DNA from 2 places in the Streptosporangium sp. NPDC000095 genome. Region 1 is predicted to be linked to the other one. Evidence: riboswitches for the same ligand, from Rfam matches in the RefSeq annotation. Region 1 holds a riboswitch; the other holds the start of a gene.
What was found. A riboswitch is a leader RNA that binds a small molecule or an ion and turns the genes downstream of it on or off. The one in region 1 is predicted to bind glycine.
Positions count from the first base shown of each region.

Region 2: linked by a shared signal. The riboswitch ahead of gcvT (glycine cleavage system aminomethyltransferase GcvT) and the one ahead of gcvP (aminomethyl-transferring glycine dehydrogenase) in region 1 are both predicted to bind glycine.

Region 1 is NZ_JBIAZS010000008.1:332,032-339,059, reverse strand. It holds gene ACFY3V_RS20360 (mannose-1-phosphate guanyltransferase) at 1-13, shown strand, start outside; gene ACFY3V_RS20355 (FHA domain-containing protein) at 373-885, shown strand; gene ACFY3V_RS20350 (MerR family transcriptional regulator) at 912-1,562, shown strand; gene ACFY3V_RS20345 (bifunctional nuclease family protein) at 1,642-2,112, shown strand; gene ACFY3V_RS20340 (MerR family transcriptional regulator) at 2,257-2,877, shown strand; glycine riboswitch at 2,892-2,984, shown strand; gene gcvP (aminomethyl-transferring glycine dehydrogenase) at 3,164-6,019, shown strand; gene ACFY3V_RS20330 (tetratricopeptide repeat protein) at 6,155-6,937, shown strand.
Region 2 is NZ_JBIAZS010000005.1:98,743-105,770, reverse strand. It holds gene ACFY3V_RS13620 (hypothetical protein) at 1-648, opposite strand, end outside; gene ACFY3V_RS13615 (L-serine ammonia-lyase) at 790-2,166, opposite strand; gene gcvH (glycine cleavage system protein GcvH) at 2,239-2,628, opposite strand; gene gcvT (glycine cleavage system aminomethyltransferase GcvT) at 2,625-3,716, opposite strand; glycine riboswitch at 3,750-3,844, opposite strand; glycine riboswitch at 3,845-3,943, opposite strand; gene ACFY3V_RS13600 (gamma-glutamyl-gamma-aminobutyrate hydrolase family protein) at 4,016-4,711, opposite strand; gene ACFY3V_RS13595 (3-oxoacyl-ACP reductase) at 4,848-5,612, opposite strand; gene ACFY3V_RS13590 (aldehyde dehydrogenase family protein) at 5,618-6,964, opposite strand; gene ACFY3V_RS13585 (glutamine synthetase family protein) at 6,967-7,028, opposite strand, start outside.

The DNA of each region.
Region 1 (7,028 bases):
CGCGGGCGGCTGAGGGGCACAGACGGGCTCAGGTGGGCCCAACCGGACACCGGGGGAGCCGGGGGAGAGGGGGCGAAGGGAGGGGCGTGAGCCGAGCGGAACGGGAAAGCCGGACGGGAAGGGAGGAGGATGAGCGCTCGGGGGCGAGGGGTCGCGACAAAACACAGCGCGGCGCCATGGACCGGAGACAGTGCCCCACTGTAACTTTGTCACCGACCGTACCCGCGGTTCAGCGTCAACCTTGACCTTCGCGCCTCATCACTGTATGTTGCGGCATTCGCAGTCCGAGAAAACACTTGAGAAGCGAAGAAGCGAGGCGCGCATCACTGAGCACCGTTGCCGCGTCTTCGCGGTAGGAGGCCGAGCCGATCGATGCCGAGCGTCTACTGCACGCAGTGCGGTCATGCCAACCCTGAGGATGCCCGTTTCTGTTCACGATGCGGGTCGCCGCTTACCAAAGCCGAGACCGCCGGAGACAGCACATCGACGATCTCCCTCTCCGGGATCGAGGCATATGAGGCGGAGACAGGTGAGACGCTTCTCGCCGAACGGCAGGCCGTCGAGCAGTTGCCCCCGGGCACCGCGTTGCTGGTCGCGATGCGCGGCCCCAACGCCGGCAGCCGGTTCCTGCTCGACAGCGATCTCACCACCGTGGGCCGCCATCCGGAGAGCGACATCTTCCTCGACGACATCACGGTCTCGCGCCGTCACGTGGAGTTCTACCGGCGCGGCGGCGGGGTCTTCACCGTCCGTGACGTCGGCAGCCTCAACGGCACGTACGTGAACCGCGAGCGCATCGAGGAGGTCCCGCTGTACGGCGGGGACGAGGTGCAGATCGGCAAGTTCCGCCTCGTCTTCCTCACCCGCGGCGCCGCTGGAGGATGATGAGCTCGCAGGCCGCTCGTGCGCACATGAGCATCGGGGAGGTGCTCGCCCTCCTGCAGGGCGAGTTCCCCGACGTCAGCATCTCCAAGATTCGTTTCCTGGAGGGCGAGGGGTTGATCGAGCCGGAGCGCAGTCCCTCCGGTTACCGCAAGTTCAGCTACGCCGACGTCGAGCGGCTCCGTTACATCCTCAGCGAGCAGCGTGACCGCTACCTGCCGCTGCGAGTGATCAAGGATCATCTGGAGGCGGCCGATCGTGAGGAGCGCCCGGCCGCCCGGCCGCGCGCCGTCCCCGACGAGGCGCCTCCCGAGCTCAGGCTCACCCGCGAGGAGCTGATCGCCGCCGCCGAGCTCGACGAGGAGACCCTCGCCGAGCTTGAGGACTACGGCCTGCTGGCCGCGGTGGCCCGCTACTACGACGCCGAGGCGCTGGCCGTGGCCCGCAGCGTCGGAGCCCTCGCCGCCTTCGGCCTGCGCGCCCGCCACCTGAGGGCGGTCAAGGCCGCGGCCGAGCGCGAGGCGGGCCTGGTGGAGCAGGCCGTCGCCCCGCTGCTGCGCCGTCGCGGGCCGGGTGCGATCGACCAGGCCGACGAGACGGCGAGGGAGATTTCCGGCCTGCTGCTGGAATTGCACGCCTCGCTGCTGCGTTCCGGCGTGCGTGGGGCTCTGGGTCGGTGAGAGCCTGACCAGGCACTCGTACCCCCACGAGTGTTACGTTGAACAAACCGGTCGGAATCCAGCGAAGACGGAGCAGCCCGTGTTGCAGATGGAGGTCGTGGGCGTTCGAGTTGAAATGCCCTCCAACCAGCCGATCGTCTTGTTGAAAGAGACGCATGGGGAGCGTTACCTGCCTATCTGGATCGGCATGACGGAAGCCACGGCGATCGCCATGGCCCAGGCCGAGGAACCACCACCCCGGCCGCTCACTCATGACCTGTTCCGTGACGTGCTCGAAGGGCTCGGAGTCCGGCTGAGCACGGTCAACATCGTCGCTCTGCGCGACGGCATCTTCTTCGCCGATCTCGTGTTCTCCAACGGGGTGGAGGTGAGCGCGCGTCCCTCGGACTCGATCGCCTTGGCACTTCGAACCGGCGCACGTATCTTCGCGAGTGAGGATGTGGTCCGGGAGGCGGGGGTGATCATCCCCGACGACCAGGAGGACGAGGTGGAGAAGTTCAGGGAGTTCCTTGACACGATCACGCCCGAGGACTTCGGCCGCGCGGGGTAGGAATTTCGGTGCATTTACGCTTCACGACGCGCCGAGTGGGGTCGTTGACTGGACTTGGCCCCAGTCCTACGGTGCATGTGAACCCTGCGGCCGTGCGTAAACCCCCAGATCAGGCCGTGGGATGAGAGAAAGCCGGAGGTCCGCGTGGCGGTCAGCAGCGGCGAGGGTAGAAACGCCGATCAGGATGACCCGAAACGGCGCCAGTCGGCACGTCAGCGCGCGGGTGAAGAGGGTCTGCTGTTCGACGGGCAACCGGTGAAGGTGCCCGCCGACATCGGTTACAGGGGCCCGACGGCCTGTTCCGCGGCCGGCATCACCTACCGGCAACTCGACTACTGGGCGCGCACCGGCCTCGTCGAGCCCACCGTGAGAGCCGCCCACGGATCCGGCTCCCAGCGCCTTTACGGCTTTCGCGACATCCTGGTGCTCAAGGTCGTCAAACGGCTCCTCGACACCGGCGTCTCCCTCCAGCAGATCCGCATCGCCGTGCAGCACCTGCGCGACCGGGGCGTCAACGACCTGGCCGGGATCACCCTGATGAGCGACGGGGTGAGCGTCTACGAGTGCACCTCGCCCGACGAGGTGATCGACCTCCTCCAGGGCGGCCAGGGAGTCTTCGGCATAGCACTGGGACGGGTGTGGCAGGAGGTGGAGGGCTCCCTCGCGGATCTGCCCGGCGAACGTGCGGAGTCGAGCGAGGGCCCTTTAGGCGATCATCAGGCCGATGAGCTGGCCCGCCGTCGCAGAGCACGACGAACCGGGTAAACTCGGACTGCTGCTGACCCTGTGCGGGAGAGACCCCGACAGCGAGCGGGGCGCCGAAGGAGCAACCTCCCCGGAATCTCTCAGGCACCCGGTACCGCACGGACGAGGCAACTCTGGAAAGCAGGCGCGCCGGCCAGGTGCGACTCACCGACGGTGCAAGCCTCCCGTCACGGGTAGGTGAAGCTCTCAGGTCACGACGCGTGAGACGGTCGTGATGACAGAGGGGGAGACCAGGCATACGCCCGCGCCCAGCGCCGGTCTCCACCCCGTCCCGGGAGGCTTCACCATGACCGACCTGTCATCGCTCAGCGAACTCGGCTCCCTGCCGTTCTCCACCCGCCACATAGGGCCGGACGACGCCGGCCAGACCCGCATGCTGGAGGCGGTCGGATTCGCCTCCGTGGCCGACCTGGTCGCGGTGGCCGTGCCCGAGGCGATCCGCTCCGCGGGGCGGCTGAGCCTGCCCCCGGCGGCCGGGGAGTCCGAGGCCCTCGCGGAGCTTCGAGTCCTCGCCGGGCGCAACACCGTGCTCACCTCGATGATCGGCCTGGGCTACCACGACACGATCACTCCGGGCGTCATCCGCCGCAACCTCCTGGAGAACCCCGGCTGGTACACCGCGTACACGCCCTACCAGCCGGAGATCTCCCAGGGCCGTCTGGAGGCCCTGATCAACTTCCAGACCGTCGTCTCCGACCTGACCGCCCTCGACGTCGCCGGTGCCTCCCTGCTCGACGAGGCCACCGCCGCCGCCGAGGCGATGACCCTGGCCCGCCGCGCCGGCCGCGGCCCCTCGAAGGTGTTCGTGGTCGACGCCGACGCGCTGCCGCAGACCAAGGCGGTGCTGCGCACCCGCGCCGAGCCGCTCGGCATCGAACTGGTCGAGAGCGACTTCACCGCCGAGCTTCCCGAGTGCTTCGGGGTGCTCGTGCAGTATCCCGGCGCCAGCGGCAGGATCCGCGACTTCCGCGCCGTCGCCGACGCCGCCCACGCGCGCGGCGCCCAGGTGGTCGCCGCCGCCGACCTGCTCGCCCTCACCCTGCTGGCCGCGCCGGGCGAGCTCGGCGCCGACATCGCCGTCGGGTCCTCGCAACGCTTCGGCGTCCCCCTCGGCTTCGGTGGCCCCCACGCCGCCTACATGGCGGTCCGCGACGGTCTCCAGCGCCAGCTGCCGGGCCGCCTGGTGGGCGTCTCCCAGGACGCCGACAAACGCCCCGCGTACCGGCTCGCCCTCCAGACCCGTGAGCAGCACATCCGCCGGGAGAAGGCCACCAGCAACATCTGCACCGCGCAGGTGCTGCTCGCCGTGATCGCCGGCATGTACGCCGTCTACCACGGACCCGAGGGCCTGCGCAGGATCGGACGGCGCACCCACAGGCACGCCGTCGTGCTCGCCGAGGGCCTGCGCCAGGGCGGTGTCGAGGTCGTGCACGACACCTTCTTCGACACCGTGCTCGCCAGGGTGCCCGGCCGCGCCGAGGAGATCGTCGCCACGGCCCGCGAGAACGGCGTCAACCTGCGCCTGGTCGACGCCGACCACGTGGGCGTCACCTGCGACGAGAAGACCGAGCCGCTCCACCTGGAGCAGGTCCTGGCCGCCTTCGAGATCAGCGGCGCCGTGCTGGCCGACCTCGACGCCGCCGCCCACGACGCGCTGCCCGCCGCGCTGGCGCGGGTCAGCGACTACCTGACCCACCCGGTCTTCCACAGCCACCGTTCCGAGACGGCCATGCTGCGCTACCTGCGAAGGCTCCAGGACAAGGACATCGCGCTCGACCGGTCGATGATCCCGCTGGGCTCCTGCACCATGAAGCTCAACGCGACCACCGAGATGGAGCCGATCACCTGGCCGGAGTTCGCCGGGCTGCACCCCTACGCGCCCGAGGACCAGGCCGCGGGCCACATCGAGCTGATCGGGGAGCTGGAGCGCTGGCTCGCCGAGGTCACCGGCTACGACGCCGTGTCGCTTCAGCCGAACGCCGGCTCGCAGGGGGAGTTCGCCGGGCTGCTGGCGATCCGCGCCTACCACACCGCGCGCGGAGAGTCGGGCCGCGACGTCTGCCTGATCCCCTCGTCCGCGCACGGCACCAACGCCGCGAGCGCCGTCATGGCCGGCATGCGCGTGGCCGTGGTCGCCTGCGACGACAAGGGCAACGTCGACCTCGACGACCTCGTCGCGAAGATCGACAAGCACCGCGAGCAGCTTGCCGCGATCATGGTGACCTACCCGTCCACGCACGGCGTGTACGAGGAGACGATCGTCCGGATCTGCGAGCTGGTGCACGAGGCTGGCGGGCAGGTCTACGTCGACGGCGCCAACCTCAACGCGCTGGTCGGCCTGGCCAGGCCGGGGGAGTTCGGGGCGGACGTCTCCCACCTCAACCTGCACAAGACCTTCTGCATCCCGCACGGCGGCGGTGGCCCCGGCGTCGGCCCGGTCGCGGTCCGCGCCCACCTGGCCGACTATCTGCCCGGCCATCCGCTGCGTGAGGGTACGATGGTCGGCCCGGTCTCGGCCGCGCCGTACGGCTCGGCGGGCATCCTGCCCATCTCCTGGGCCTACATCCGGATGATGGGCGCCGACGGCCTGAAGGCGGCGACCGAGCAGGCCATCCTGTCGGCCAACTACCTGGCCCGCAGGCTCAGCCCCCACTACCCGGTCCTCTACACCGGCCGCGGCGGCCTCGTCGCCCACGAGTGCATCGTCGACCTGCGCCAGATCACCAAGGAGACCGGGGTGACGGTCGACGACGTGGCCAAGCGCCTCATCGACTACGGCTTCCACGCCCCGACCATGTCCTTCCCCGTGGCGGGAACGCTGATGATCGAGCCGACCGAGAGCGAGGACCTGGCCGAACTCGACCGGTTCTGCGAGGCGATGATCTCGATCCGCGAGGAGATCGCGAAGGTCGCCTCCGGCGCGTACGACAGGACCGACAACCCGCTGCGCAACGCCCCGCACACGGCCGACAGCCTCGTCGTCGACGAGTGGGCCCACCCCTACAGCCGCACCGAGGCGGCCTACCCGTTGCCGTCGGTGCGCGAGGGCAAGTACTGGTCGCCGGTCCGCCGTATCGACCAGGCTTACGGCGACCGTAACCTGGTCTGCTCCTGTCCTCCCCTGGAGGCGTACGAGGACTGATCCCGCCGGCCTCGTGGACATCGCGCGAGAGCCGGGAAACCCGTGCGAACCGTGATATCCGCCGGGAATGCGGGGGGACGGACGAGGCCCCGAGTCGTTAGGCTCGGGGCGTCTCCGTATCCGGAAGGATCATGCATGCCTGAGGTGGACACCCGTCCCTTGGACGCCGCGCGAAGACTGGCCGAGTCGGGCGATCTCGACGGCGCCGCCACGATCTTCGCTGAGCTGGTCGCCGATCCCGACGAACCCGACAGGGCCCAGGCGGCGGTGGGGCTCGCGGTGGTGCTCGAGGAGAGCGGAGACGTGCCGGGCTCCCGCGCGGCCGCGCGCACCGCGCTGGCGACCGGGCACCCGGAGTTCGCCGCCCAGGCCGCCTGCCTGCTCGCGGGGAGCTTCGAAAGGGAGGACCTGGCGGAGCAGGCCCGCGCCGCCTGGCAGGCCGCGCTGGGTGTCGGCCACCCCGCCTACGTCCCGCTGGCGCACATGGCCCTCGCGCGGCTCGCCACGGGCGATGAGGAGGCCGAGCGGTCGCTTCGCGAGGCGCTCGCCACCCGTGACCCGGAGATCGCTCCTCGGGCCGCTCAGCGGCTGGCGGAGGTGTTCCTTGAGGAGGGCGAGCCGGCCGAGGCCGCGCAGGTGCTCCTGGAGGCGCTCTCGGTGCCGGATGCGGCCGAGGTGCCGAGACTGCGGGTGATGCTCGGCATCGCTCATCTGGAGATGGCCTGCGCCGAGTTCTCCGGTGCGATCGAGGAGGGCGGAGACGTGGAGACCGGTGCGCTGGCCATCGAGCTCCTGGCGCGCACCCTTCCGCTCAGGGGGCGCGACGAGGACGCCGAGCGGGTGTGGCGCTACGGTCTGGACAGCGCCGACGAGGACCTCGCCGGTGAGGTCCGCCTGCGCCTCGACCGGGATCTCTGAGGTCCGGTGACTTCGGGGGCCGTGCGCGGAGCGGCGGTCGCCCTGTGGGCGGACGTCGGGCGGTCGCCGGGCCGATGAGGCCGGGCCGGAC
Region 2 (7,028 bases), on a different contig from region 1:
GCAGACCAGCGCCACGGCGATGAGCGGCAACCCGATCGTGCGGGTGACGGTCGCCGCGGCGAGCAGCGCCCCGGCCAGCGCGGCGACCCACGCCGCCGGGCGTCGCCGCCACAGCAGCAGCGTGACCGCGAGCACCGCGAGGAACTGAAAGAGCAGGTCCGCCATGACGAGGTGTTCGAGCTGGATCTGGTAGGCGTCGAACAGCACCGGCAGCGCGGCGAGCGTCGCACCCCACCCCGGCAGCCCGCCCAGCCTGCGCAGCAGCAGGTAGACGCAGACGGCCACGACCAGTCCGAGCAGGTGCTGCACCGCGACCACCGCGGGGATGCTGGACAGCGGCTTGAGGATCCACAGGAACAGCGAGTAACCCGCGGGGCGGGACTCCAGGGGGCGGGGGGCGAGCCCGGCGTTCAGGTAGACGAAGGAGTCGGCCCAGAACCACAGGGCGGGCCGGTAGCCGAGCATGGCGAGGAGGCGCAGGCCGCCACCCGCGAGCAGGGCGGTGATGAAGAGCCAGTGCGATCCGAGGAAGCGGAGCGTCCGCAGGGAGCGGGAAGGAGTCTCCGGAGCAGGAGAGCGGCGGGAGCGGCGGGAGCGGCTTGCCGGGGGCGTTCCCGTGACCACCGCGACCTCCCGAATCCCGCGCATGGCCACCCAGCATAGGCGTGGGATCGGAGGAGGCTGCACGTGATGCGAAATTTGGTAGCGATCGAGTTGTATGTCGTCAAGGTTCCGCGGTCCCGAGTCTCCCGCGCGCCCGTCAGAGGCCCCACCGCCCAAACTCCGAGGTCAGCACTCGATGACGTTCACCGCGAGCCCTCCCCGGCTGGTCTCCTTGTACTTGTCGAGCATGTCGCGGCCGGTGTCGCGCATCGTCTTGATGGCCTTGTCCAGCGAGACGAAGTGACGGCCGTCGCCGCGCATCGCGATCCTGGCGGCGGCGATGGCCTTGATCGAGGCGACCGCGTTGCGTTCGATGCACGGGATCTGCACCAGGCCGCCGATCGGGTCGCAGGTGAGCCCCAGGTTGTGCTCGATGCCGATCTCGGCGGCGTTCTCGACCTGCTCGGGGGTGCCACCCATCACCTCGGTGAGCCCGGCGGCGGCCATCGAGCAGGCCGAGCCGACCTCGCCCTGGCAGCCGACCTCGGCGCCCGAGATGGAGGCGTTCTCCTTGAACAGCACGCCGATCGCCCCGGCGGTGAGCAGGAAGCGGATCACGCCCTCGTCGTCGGCGTCCTTCGTGAAGCGGTCGTAGTAGGTGAGCACGGCCGGGATGATGCCCGCGGCGCCGTTGGTGGGCGCGGTGACGATCCGGCCGCCGGCGGCGTTCTCCTCGTTGACCGCGAGGGCGAAGAGCGAGACCCAGTCCATCGTCTGCAGCGAGTCCTTTTCTCCCGACTCGCTGCGCAGCTGCCGGTGGAGCTGGTGGGCGCGGCGGCGGACCTTCAGGCCGCCGGGCAGCATGCCCTCCTTGTCGATGCCGCGCCGCACGCACTCGCTCATGACCTGCCACAGGACGAGCAATCGGTCGCGAACCTCGGCCTCGGTGCGGCCGAACGCCTGCTCGTTCTCCAGCATCAACCCGGAGATGGACAGCCCGGTCTCCGCGCACTGGGCGAGCAGTTCGGCGGCCGTGGTGAAGGGGTGGGGCAGGACGGTGTCGTCGGCTTTGATCCGGTCGGCGCCGGTGGCGTTCTCGTCGACGACGAAGCCGCCGCCGACCGAGTAGTAGACCTTCTCGCGGACCGTCTCGCCGGACTCGGACAGGGCGGTGAAGCGCATGCCGTTGGGGTGGCCGGGGAGCGAGATCTTGCGTTCGAAGACGAGGTCCTCGCCGACGACGAAGGGGATCTCGCGCGAGCCGTACAGGGAGATGGTGCCCGACTCGCGCATGGCGGCGAGCCGGCCCTCGACCGCGTCGACGTCGACGAGCTCGGGCTTCTCGCCGGACAGGCCGAGCAGCACGGCCTTGTCGCTGCCGTGGCCCTTGCCGGTCAGGCCCAGCGAGCCGTACAGGACGGCGCGCACCCGGGCCGTCTTCTCCAGGAGCCCGTCCTGGTGGAGGCCGCGGGCGAACTTGTGGGCGGCGGCCATCGGGCCGCCGGTGTGCGAGCTGGACGGGCCGATTCCGATCTTGAAGAGATCGAAGACGCTGATCGTCATCTGAATCCTTCCAGCGTGGACGGCCACGCGCGCCCTCCGGCGCGCGTGACCGTGACGCGAGGGGGGAAAGGCTTAGGACTCACCCGAGGTGAGCGCGGCGTACTCCTCGGGCGACAGCAGGTCGTCGGCGGAGCCCTCAAGACGTACGCGGAACAGCCAGCCCTCACCGTAGGAGTCGCTGTTGACCAGCGAGGGGTCGTCCACGACGGCCTGGTTGACCTCCACGACCTCGCCGTCGACCGGCGCGAAGATGTCGCTCACCGACTTGGTCGACTCGACCTCGCCGACGGCGTCACCGGAGGCGACCGTCGCGCCGACCTCGGGCACCTGCACGTAGACCACGTCACCCAGCGCCTCGGCGGCGTAGGCGGTGATGCCCACGGTGAGGGTGAGGCCGTCATCGATGCCGGAGATCCACTCGTGTTCCTTGGTGTAGTGCAGGTCCTCGGGAATGCTGCTCATTTTTTCCTCCTGTAGAAAGGCAGTGCGACGACCTCGACCGGCTCGTGGCTGCCCCTGATGTCGACGGCCAGTCCTGACGACAGGCCGTTGTCCACGTAGGCCATCGCGATAGGCCTGCCCAGTGACTGGGAGGGCGCCCCGCTGGTGACCTCGCCGACGACCGCGCCGTCACCGGCGACCACCACCGGATACCCGTGCCGGGGCACCCGGCGGCCGGTCGCGACGAGGCCGACCAGGCGGCGGGACGGCGGGACGTCCTTGAGGGATTCGAGGGCGGCCCGGCCGACGAAGTCGCCCGGTTTGTCAAACCTCACCACACGGCCGAGCCCGGCGTCGAACGGGGTCAGGGCGGCCGACAGCTCGTTGCCGTACAGCGGCATCCCGGCCTCCAGACGGAGGGTGTCGCGGGCGGACAGGCCCGCGGGGATCAGGCCGTGCGGCGCGCCCGCCTCGGTGAGGGCGGCCCAGAGCGGTTCGGCGTCCTCGGCCGCGACGAACAGCTCGAAGCCGTCCTCGCCGGTGTATCCGGTACGGGCGACGAGGGCCTCGCGACCGGCGACGACGGCGGGCAGGCCGGCGTAGTACCTGAGCCCTTCGAGGTCGGCGTCGGTGAGCGAGCCCAGGATCTCCACGGAGCGCGGCCCCTGGACCGCGACCAGCGCGTACCGCTCGGAGCGGTCCTCCACCGCGGCGTCGAAGCCCTTGGCGCGGCCGGTCAGCTCGGCGGCCACCCGGGGGTAGTTGGAGGCGTTGGCGACGACCATGAACTCGGCGGGGGCGAGCCGGTAGACGATCAGGTCGTCCAGCACGCCGCCCTCGGTGTCGACGATCATCGTGTAGCGGGCGCGGCCGGGCTCCAGCGCGGAGAGGTGGCCGACCAGCGCGTAGTCGAGGGCTTCGGCGGCCTGTGGCCCCGTCACGAAGATCTCCCCCATGTGGGAGAGGTCGAACAGGCCGGCCGCCTGGCGGACCGCGTTGTGCTCGGCCGACTCGCTGCCGTAGCGGAGCGGCATCAGCCAGCCCGCGAAGTCGGTCAGCGTCGCGCCGAGGGACTCGTGGACGCCGCGCAGCGGCGTAGGTCGGGACATGTGCGCACCTCAGACAAGGGACAGATGAGAGCATCCTCCCCCTCTGTCGTGGGTGCCTGAGAGTTTCATCCGGGTTTTACCGGACTTTCACCTTCGGCGAGGTCGTGGGACCTGCTTTCCAGAGGGCACCTACCCGCACGGTCCTTTGCCTTGAGAGGTTCGCGGGGAGGGCTTGCTCCTTCAGGGGTCCTGGTCTGGCTGTCAGGACGCTCTCCCGCACGGGTTCATCGGTGTCGTCGGCCAGCCTAACCGCCCGCACCGGCCGAGCGAAATCCCCTCGCGGCCCCGATCCGTGCCGGTCAGGGGGTGGCGTGCCGGACCAGCGCCTCGAACAGAGCCGACTCGTCGTCGGTCTCGGGGTGCCACTGGACGGCGACGGCGAAGGGGTGGCCGTCCACCTCCACGGCCTCGACCGTGCCGTCCTCGGCGTGGGCGGTCACGGTCAGGCCCTCGGCGAGCCGGTCGAGGGCCTGGTGGTGGTAGTGGGCCACCTCCACGGTCTCGGTCCCGAAGATCTTCGAGGTGTGGCTGCCGGGGGCGAGCCGCACCGGCATCCTGCCGTACTGGCCGGGGGCCGGGGCGTGCCCGGCGTGGCCGACCACGTCGGGCAGGTGCTGGTGGAGGCTGCCGCCCAGCGAGACGTTCAGGATCTGCATGCCCCTGCAGATCCCCAGGAAGGGTGTGCCCCGCTCCAGCGCCGCCTCGACCAGTCCCAGCTCGGCGTCGTCGCGGAACGGCCGGACGTAGCCGGTCCGCTCGTGCGGCTCCCGCCCGTACCGCTCGGGGCCGACGTCACCGCCACCGGCCAGGATCAGGCCGTCCAGGCGCCCCACCAGCGCCCAGGGGTCGCCCGCCGGGGGCAGGATCACCGGCTGCCCGCCCGCGCGGGCCACGTGGTCGACGTAGTCGTACGGCAGGAGCGCGGTGGTCGTCTCCCAGACGGTGAAGCGCGCGGGCTCGACGTAGCAGGTGATGCCGATGACGGGACGGGACATGATCTCTTTCTCACGCGGACGCCGGGGACATGGGAGATGGGCCCACGTCCTCGCACGTTATCGGGGCCGGGGTATGGCCTGGGCAAATCCCGCCACCGCCGGTCGCGAAGGTGGCGGGGCGAGGTCTACAGCGGGTCTACAGCGGGGTGACGTACGCGCCGGAGATGCCGCCGTCCACCAGGAACTCGGAGCCGGTGATGAAGCTCGCGTCGTCCGAGGCGAGGAACGCCACCGCGGCGGCGATCTCGGACGCCTCGGCGAAGCGGCCCACCGGGATGTGGACGAGGCGGCGCTGCGCCCGCTCGGGGTCCTTGGCGAACAATTCCTGCAGCAGCGGCGTGTTCACCGGCCCCGGGCACAGCGCGTTCACCCGGATCCCCTCGCGGGCGAACTGCACGCCCAGCTCGCGGGACATGGCGAGTACCCCGCCCTTGGAGGCGGTGTAGGAGATCTGGCTCGTCGCCGACCCCATCACGGCGACGAACGACGCGGTGTTGATGATCGACCCCTTGCCCTGCCGCCGCATGTACGGGATGGCGTGCTTGCAGCACAGGTAGACCGAGGTGAGGTTCACCTCCTGGACCCGGCGCCAGGCGTCGATGCCGGTCTCCAGGATCGAGTCGTCCTCGGGCGGCGAGATGCCCGCGTTGTTGAACGCGATGTCCACGCTGCCGTAGGTGTCGAACGCGGTCTGGAACACCCGGGCGACGTCGTCCTCGTCGGTCACGTCGGCCCGCACGAACAGCCCCCCGACCTCCTCGGCGGCCGCCGGACCGGTCGTCTCGTCCAGGTCCACGCACACGACGCGGGCGCCTTCCGCGGCGAACCGGCGCGCGGTGGCGAGGCCGATCCCGCTTCCGGCGCCGGTGATGACGGCGACCCTGTCCTGCAAACGCAGCATCGCTTCTACTCCTCGGAAATGAAGACGTTCTTGGTCTCGGTGAACGCTGACAGGGCGTCGGGACCCAGCTCGCGGCCGAGGCCCGACTGTTTGAAACCGCCGAACGGGGTCCAGTAGCGGACGCTCGAATGCGAGTTGACGCTGAGGTTGCCCGCCTCCACCGCTCTGGCGACCCGGAGCGCCCGGCCGACGTCGCGGGTCCAGATGGACCCGCTCAGGCCGTACGGGGTGTCGTTGGCGATCCGTACGGCGTCCGCCTCGTCGTCGAACGGCACCACCGACACCACGGGGCCGAAGATCTCCTCGGTGAACGCCCGGTCGTCGGCCGACCGGGGCGTCAGGACCGTCGGCGGGAACCAGAACCCCGGCCCCGACGGGCACACGCCCCGCAGGTGGGGCGGTTCAGTGACGAAGGAGGCCACCCGTTCCCTGTGCTCGGCGCTGATCAGCGGGCCCATCTCGGTGGCCTCGTCGCGGGGGTCGCCGACTCGGACGTTCAGCACCGCCTCGCCGAACCGCGCGAGGAACTCGTCGTGGACCGAGCGCTCGACCAGGATCCGGGAGCGCGCGCAGCAGTCCTGGCCCGCGTTGTCGAACACCGCGTACGGCGAGGTCGCCGCGGCCTTCTCCAGGTCGGCGTCGGCGAAGACCACGTTGGCGCTCTTGCCGCCCAGTTCCAGGGTGAGCCGCTTGACCTGTCCGGCGCAGGTGGCGGCGATCTGCTTGCCGACCTCGGTCGAGCCGGTGAACACGATCTTCGCCACCCCCGGGTGCTCGACCAGCCGGGCACCCGCGACCTCCCCGACCCCCGGCAGGACCTGCAACACCCCCTCGGGCAGGCCGGCGGCCAGCGCCAGCTCGGCCACCCGCAGGGCGGTGAGCGGCGTCCACTCGGCGGGCTTGACGATCACGGTGTTGCCCGCGGCCAGCGCCGGGGCCGCCCCCCAGGTCATGATGACCATCGGGAAGTTCCACGGCACGATCACGCCGACGACGCCCAGCGGTTCCCTGAAGGTGACGTCCAGTCCGCCGGGCACCGGGATCTGCAGGCCGTGGTCGCGCTCGGGCGCCCCCGCGTAGAAGTCGAGCACGTCGGCGACGTTGCCCGCCTCCCAGCGGGCGTTGCCGATCGTGTGCCCGGCGTTGGCGACCTCCAGCAGGGCGAGCTCATCGGCGTGCTCGCGCACCAGCGAGGCGAAACGGCGCAGCAGCCGGGCACGGTCTCCCGGTGCGACGTTCCGCCAGTGCGTGAAGGCGCGCCCGGCACGCTCCACGGCCCTGTCGGTCTCGGCGGCGTCGGCCATCTCGATCTCGGCGACCGCCTCTTCCGTCGCCGGATTGATGATCTTCACATTCACATCCGTTCGAATCCCCGGAAAAGCTCCCAGTCGGTCACCGCCGCGTCGAAGGCGGTGA